DNA from 2 places in the Mesorhizobium sp. BR1-1-15 genome. Region 2 is predicted to be linked to the other one. Evidence: riboswitches for the same ligand, from Rfam matches in the RefSeq annotation. Region 2 holds a riboswitch; the other holds the start of a gene.

Region 1 (3,409 bases), on a different contig from region 2:
GCGCCCGCGCCAGCGTTGCGGCGCTGCGCGTCGAGATGGCGACATGGCCGGCCAGGCCCTCGCGGCGGATGACGCGGGCCAGCGACGAGCCGATCAGGCCGATGCCGACCAGCGCGATCTTTTCGAACATCGGTGATGCCATGGCGTTCTAGCTTTTCAGGAATGTCGTGAGTGCCGCGACAACGCCGCGATTGGCCTCTTCGGTGCCGACCGTCATACGCAGTGCGTTGGGAAAGCCATAGCCCGAAACACGCCGCAGTATGTAGCCGCGCTGGGTGAGATAATCGTCCGCCGCCGCGGCCGAATGCTTGCCGTCGTCGGGAAAATGAATGAGGAGGAAATTGCCGACGCTGGGCGTCACCCGCAACCCGAGCCCGGTCATCTGTTCGCTCAGCCAGGCCAGCCAGGTCTCGTTATGCGCGACGCTGCGCTCGATATGGGCGCGGTCGCGGACGGCGGCGATGCCGGCCTCGATCGCCGTCGCATTGACGTTGAAGGGACCGCGTATGCGGTTGATCGCGTCGACGATGTGCATCGGCCCATACATCCATCCGATCCGCGCCCCGCCAAGTCCGATCTTGGAGAAGGTGCGGGTCATGACCACGTTCTGAGAGCTGCCCGCGAGCTCGATGCCGGCCTCATAGTCGTTGCGCCTGACATATTCGGCATAGGCGGCATCGAGCACCAGAAGCACGTTCTTCGGCAGGCCGGCATGCAGGCGGCGCACCTCCTCGAACGGCACGTAAGTGCCGGTTGGATTGTTGGGATTGGCGAGGAACACGATCTTCGTACGTGGCGTGACGGCCGCCAGGATCGCATCGATGTCGGCGCGCTCCTGGGTCTCCTTGACCGCGACAGGCGTCGCACCCGCCGACTGGATGTAGATCTTGTAGACCATGAAGGCGTGTTCGGTGAATATGGCCTCGTCGCCGGGCGCGAGATAAGTCTGCGCCAGCAGGCCGAGGATCTCGTCGGAGCCGTTGGAACAGATGATGTTCTGTGCGTTCAGACCATGCACCTCGGCGATTGCTTCGCGCAGGCGCCGGGCGGTGCCGTCGGGATAGACGTCGAGCTTGGCGGCGACCTCGCGCGCGGCCTCGATTGCCTTCGGCGAGGGGCCGAGCGGGTTTTCGTTCGACGACAGCTTGTGGACCTTGTTCACCCCGGCGGAGGCCGAGCTCTTGCCCGGCACATAGGCCTCGATGTCCATGATGCCCGCGCGCGGGGTTGGACGTGCCTTGTCCGGGGTCTGGCTCATATCGCAAATCCGTCGAGAACGCTTCCGTCCTGGAAGCCGCTGCGGAAATACAAGCCATGGCCGGCAATGTCGAGAGGTGGCAGTGGTGCCAGCAGGTGGCATTGACGGCGGGGCAGGTGAGTTCTAGAAGGGCAGCAACAGTTCCGTGGTGATTTGGCCGGTCGGCTTGCAGCCACGTTAAACAATTCGCTAAAGGGCCGTTTGCGTGACGTAACCGGCTTTGCGAAGGCATTGCCGGTTTTTTATTGTCCGCGGCCGGCCGGACGAACGCATCGGCGGCGCGGACATCGGTAGCGATTTCCGCAAAGGCAAGGGTGCAGCAAGAGAGACGAGATGGCCGCTCAGCGCGCTGGCAGAACCAACAACGAGGCAGACCAGCCGTCGAGCCCGGTCGTGCGCTTCGGCGCCGACAAGCCGCTCAAGCTCGACGCCGGCACGCTGCTGTCGCCGTTCCAGATCGCCCACCAGACCTACGGCACGCTGAATGACGCCCGTTCCAACGCCATTCTCGTATGCCACGCTTTGACCGGCGACCAGCATGTGGCCAGCACCAATCCAGTGACCGGCAAGCCGGGTTGGTGGGAAGTGCTGATCGGCCCCGGCAAGATCATCGACACCAACCGTTTCTTCGTCATCTGTTCAAACGTCATCGGCGGCTGCCTCGGTTCCACCGGCCCGGCATCCACCAATCCCGCCACCGGTAAGCCTTATGGGCTCGACCTTCCGGTCATCACCATCCGCGACATGGTGCGTGCCCAGCAGATGCTGATCGACCATTTCGGCATCGAAAAACTGTTTTGCGTGCTCGGCGGGTCGATGGGCGGCATGCAGGTGCTGCAATGGGCGTCGAGCTATCCGGAGCGTGTTTTCTCGGCGCTGCCGATCGCCACCGGCGCGCGTCATTCCTCGCAGAACATCGCTTTCCACGAGGTCGGCCGGCAGGCCGTGATGGCGGACCCAGAATGGCATGGCGGCAAGTATTTCGACCACGGCAAACGCCCGGAAAAGGGGCTCGCCGTGGCGCGCATGGCCGCCCACATCACCTACCTGTCGGAAGCCGCCTTGCACCGGAAGTTCGGCCGCAACCTGCAGGACCGCGAAGCTCTGACCTTCGGCTTCGACGCCGACTTCCAGATCGAGAGCTATCTGCGTCACCAGGGCATGACTTTCGTCGACCGCTTCGACGCCAATTCCTATCTCTACATGACGCGGTCCATGGACTATTTCGACCTCGCCGCCGACCATGGCGGCAGGCTGGCCGATGCTTTTGCCGGCACCAAGACACGCTTCTGCCTGGTTTCGTTCACCTCGGATTGGCTGTTTCCGACCGAGGAGAGCCGCTCGATCGTCCATGCGCTGAATGCCGCCGGCGCGTCGGTGTCCTTCGTCGAGATCGAGACCGATCGCGGGCACGACGCCTTCCTGCTTGACGAGCCGGAACTGTTCGCCGCCATCAATGGCTTCATCGGCTCGGCCGCGCGAGCGAGAGGGCTCGGCGCATGACCCCGCAAAATTGCAGACCTGTCCATCAAGGGTCACGCACCACGACAAGGGGCAAGCCATGAGCGTCAACCGCGCCCAGCGCGTCGATCTCGAGGTGATCGCCGGTCTGATCCCGCCGCAATCGCGGGTGCTGGACGTCGGCTCCGGCGACGGCTCGCTGCTCGAGCTTTTGCAGGAAACCAAGCAGATCGACGGCCGCGGACTGGAGCTGTCGCAGCGCGGTGTCAACGAATGCGTGGCGCGCGGCCTTTCCGTCGTTCAGGGCGACGCCGACAAGGATCTCGAATTCTATCCCGACAAGGGTTTTGATTTCGTCGTCCTGTCGCAGACCTTGCAGGCGACCCGCAACCCGAAGCTCGTTCTCGACGAACTGCTCAGGATCGGCGAACACGCCATCGTTTCCTTCCCCAATTTCGGCCACTGGCGGGTGCGCCTGTCGCTGTTCGTCAAGGGCCGCATGCCGGTGACCAAGGACCTGCCCTATTCCTGGTACGACACGCCGAACATCCACTTCTGCACCATCCGCGACTTCGTCAATCTGTGCGAGGAGCTTGGCGCGACCGTGGAAAGGGCGACCGCGCTCGACGCCAACGGCCAGAAGATCGGCCTGTCGATGCCATGGTGGTTCTGGAACTTCTTCGGCCAGCA
Region 2 (3,409 bases):
GGCAGACGCGCATGAACGAAGCGTTGCGCAAAGCGGCAGGCCTGTAATCCTCGGTCTGCCACCAGTCCTCATCGGGCCTTCAACGCCTGCGCGATGTCGTCCAGCAAATCGTCGGTATCTTCCAACCCGACCGACAGCCTGAGCGTGCCGGGTCCGATGCCGAGCTCGGCGCGCGCTTCGTCGCTGAGGTTCTTGTGCGTCGTCGTCGCCGGATGGGTGATCAGGCTTTTGGCGTCACCGAGATTGTTCGAGATCAGGACGATGTCGAGCGCGTTCTGCAAGGCGAAGGCACCCTGCTTGCCGCCCTTGACGTCAAAGCAGATCAGGGTGGAACCGCCCGACATCTGCTTCTTCACGACGTCAGCCTGCGGATGGTCGGCGCGCCCGGGATAGATCACGCGGGCGATCTCCGGCTGCTCGGCCAGGAAATCGGCGATCTTGCCGGCGCTCTCCGTCTGCTGGCGCACGCGCAGCGGCAGCGTTTCCAGGCCCTTCAGCAGCGTCCAGGCATTGAACGGTGACAGGCTGGGGCCGGTATGGCGGAAATAATCGTGCAGGTTCTCGTCGATCCACTTCTTGTCCGACAGAATGACGCCGCCGAGACATCGGCCCTGGCCATCGATGTGCTTGGTCGCCGAATAGACCACGATATGCGCGCCGAGCTGCAACGGCTTCTGCTGCAGCGGCGTGGCGAAGACATTGTCCACGACCAGCCGCGCGCCGATCGAATTGGCAAGCGAAGCGACGGCGGCGATGTCCACCACCTCAAGCGTCGGGTTGGTCGGGCTTTCCAGGAAAAACAGCTTGGTGTTGGGCCGAACCGCCTTTTCCCAATTGGCGATGTCGGTGCCGTCGACCAGCGTCGCCTCGATGCCGTAGCGCGGCGCCAGCGTCTCGACCACCCAGCGGCAGGAGCCGAACAGGGCGCGCGCCGCAACGATATGATCGCCGGCCTTGACGCTGCACAGGAGGGCTGCCGTCACCGCCGCCATGCCGGACGCGGTGGCGCGCGCGTCCTCGGCGCCTTCGAGCGCGCACATGCGCTTCTCGAACATGTCGACGGTCGGATTGGCGTAGCGCGAATAGATGAAGCCCGGTTCCTCGCCCTTGAAGCGGGCTTCGGCGGCTTGGGCCGTCTCATAGACATAGCCTTGGGTCAGGTATATCGCCTCGGAAGTCTCGCCGAAGCCGGAACGCAGGGTTCCGCCATGCACGAGTGCGGTCTGAGGCTTCCAGTTGCGCGTCTTGCTCGTCATCGTCCTATCCAAACACAAAAAAACCGGCCGCGAAAAAGTCGCAACCGGTCCATGCGGCCTTGCGGCCCGACGGTCCTTTAGCGACTTGTTTAACGTGGCTGCAAGCCGACCGGCCAAATCACCACGGGATAACGACCCTTTAGACCCGCGCCACGCTTGCGTCAATTGCCGGCTTCATTAAGAGATTTGTACCAGCAGAGCGGAGCCAGACTTTGCGGCAGACAGGAATTCTTCCCGATCAGGACATTGCGGCGCTGTTCCAGTCCGGCGCGCTGAAGTCGTCGCGTGCGCTCGACGCCGACCAGATCCAGCCGGCCAGCCTTGATCTGAGGCTCGGCGACAAGGCGTGGCGGGTGCGCGCGTCCTTCCTGCCGGGTCCCAACCACAAGGTCAGTGAAAAACTCGACCGGCTGAAGCTGCACGAGATCAGCCTGGCCGACGGCGCCGTTCTGGAAACCGGCTGCGTCTACATCGTGCCCCTGCTCGAAAGCCTGGCGCTGCCGGCGGAAATTTCGGCGTCCGCCAATCCCAAGAGCTCGACCGGGCGGCTCGATATCTTCACCCGCGTGATGACCGATCGCGGCCACGAGTTCGACAAGATCGCCGCCGGCTATCATGGTCCGCTCTATCTCGAAGTCAGCCCACGCACCTTCCCGATCGTCGTGCGCGCCGGCTCGCGCCTTTCGCAGATACGCTTCCGCACCGGCAATGCGCTGCTCTCGGAAGCAGAGTTGCATCAATTGCACCGGGCCGAAATGCTGGTCGCCACCGAACCGCCGAACATCTCCGGCGGCGGCATCGCATTGTCGATCGATCTCAACGGCGACAGTGACGGGCTGGTCGGCTATCGCGGCAAACACCATACCGGCCTCGTCGATGTCGACAAACGCGCGGCGCAGGAGATCGTCGACTTCTGGGAGCCGATCCACAAGAGCGGCGCCGGCGAGCTGGTGCTCGATCCGGACGAGTTCTACATCCTCGTCAGCCAGGAAGCGGTGCATGTGCCGCCGCTCTACGCGGCCGAAATGACGCCCTTCGATCCGCTGGTGGGCGAGTTCCGTGTCCACTATGCCGGCTTCTTCGATCCGGGTTTCGGCCATTCGGCGGCCGGCGGCACCGGCAGCCGCGCCGTGCTCGAAGTGCGCAGCCATGAGGTGCCGTTCATCCTCGATCATGGCCAGATCGTCGGCCGGCTGGTCTACGAGCATATGCTGAAGCGGCCGCAGGCGCTTTACGGCACCGAGCTCGGCTCGAACTACCAGGCGCAGGGCCTGAAGCTGTCCAAGCACTTTCGCGCCGCGCCCTGAACGCTCATCACCGTCAGGCAAGATACTTGCCTGCGCCGGCTCGCCATGCTTGGCTGCCTCGCCGGCCGCCGACGTGGCGGCGCTCAAGGGGAATGAAAATGCAGATTTCGAAATGGATAATATCGGCGGCGGCCGCCGCCATGCTGACGCTTGGTGCCGGCGCCCTGTCGGCGCATGCGGCGGAGAAAATCAAGATCGGCACCGAGGGAGCCTATCCGCCGTTCAACACCATCACGCCCGACGGCAAGGTCGAGGGCTTCGACATCGACATCGCCAACGCCTTGTGCGCGCAGATGAAGGTCGAATGCGAGGTCGTCACCCAGGACTGGGACGGCATTATCCCGGCGCTGCAGGCCAAGAAGTTCGACGCCATCATCGCTTCGATGAGCATCACCGAGGAGCGCAAGAAGCAGGTCGCGTTCACCCACAAATATTATACGACGCCGCTGTCGCTCGTCGCCCTGAAGGACAGCGACATCGCCTCGACCGAACCGGCGGCACTCACCGGCAAGACGGTCGGCGCCCAGGCGGCGACCACGCAGGCCAATTACGCCCAGGACGTCTATGGCAAGGCCGGCGCCGAAGCGAAGCTCTATCCGACCCAGGAAGAGGCAATCACCGATCTCCAGAACGGCCGCCTCGACGCCGTCCTTTCCGACAAGTTCGTGCTGATGGACTGGATGAAGAAGGCGAGCGACGGTTGCTGCAAGATGGTCGGTGACGTCAAGGGCACCGAGACCGAAGCCGGCATTGCCGTGCGTCTCGAGGATACGGCGCTGCGCGACAAGCTCAACGCAGCCATTGACGCCATCGTCGCCGACGGCACCTACAAGAAGATCCAGGACA

The links. Region 2 has a riboswitch for S-adenosylmethionine ahead of LB541_RS09080 (O-succinylhomoserine sulfhydrylase). Riboswitches for the same ligand answer to the same signal wherever they lie in the genome.
Region 1: another riboswitch for S-adenosylmethionine. It lies ahead of metX (homoserine O-acetyltransferase MetX); the one in region 2 lies ahead of LB541_RS09080 (O-succinylhomoserine sulfhydrylase).

Annotation. Positions count from the first base shown of each region.
Region 1 covers NZ_JAIUIF010000010.1:35,660-39,068, reverse strand. The annotation lists gene LB541_RS18095 (prephenate/arogenate dehydrogenase family protein) at 1-142, opposite strand, end outside; gene hisC (histidinol-phosphate transaminase) at 149-1,258, opposite strand; SAM riboswitch at 1,394-1,471, shown strand; gene metX (homoserine O-acetyltransferase MetX) at 1,592-2,761, shown strand; gene metW (methionine biosynthesis protein MetW) at 2,820-3,409, shown strand, end outside.
Region 2 covers NZ_JAIUIF010000004.1:105,608-109,016, reverse strand. The annotation lists gene LB541_RS09085 (BrnA antitoxin family protein) at 1-47, shown strand, start outside; gene LB541_RS09080 (O-succinylhomoserine sulfhydrylase) at 69-1,256, opposite strand; SAM riboswitch at 1,314-1,391, opposite strand; gene LB541_RS09075 (2'-deoxycytidine 5'-triphosphate deaminase) at 1,469-2,563, shown strand; gene LB541_RS09070 (ABC transporter substrate-binding protein) at 2,662-3,409, shown strand, end outside.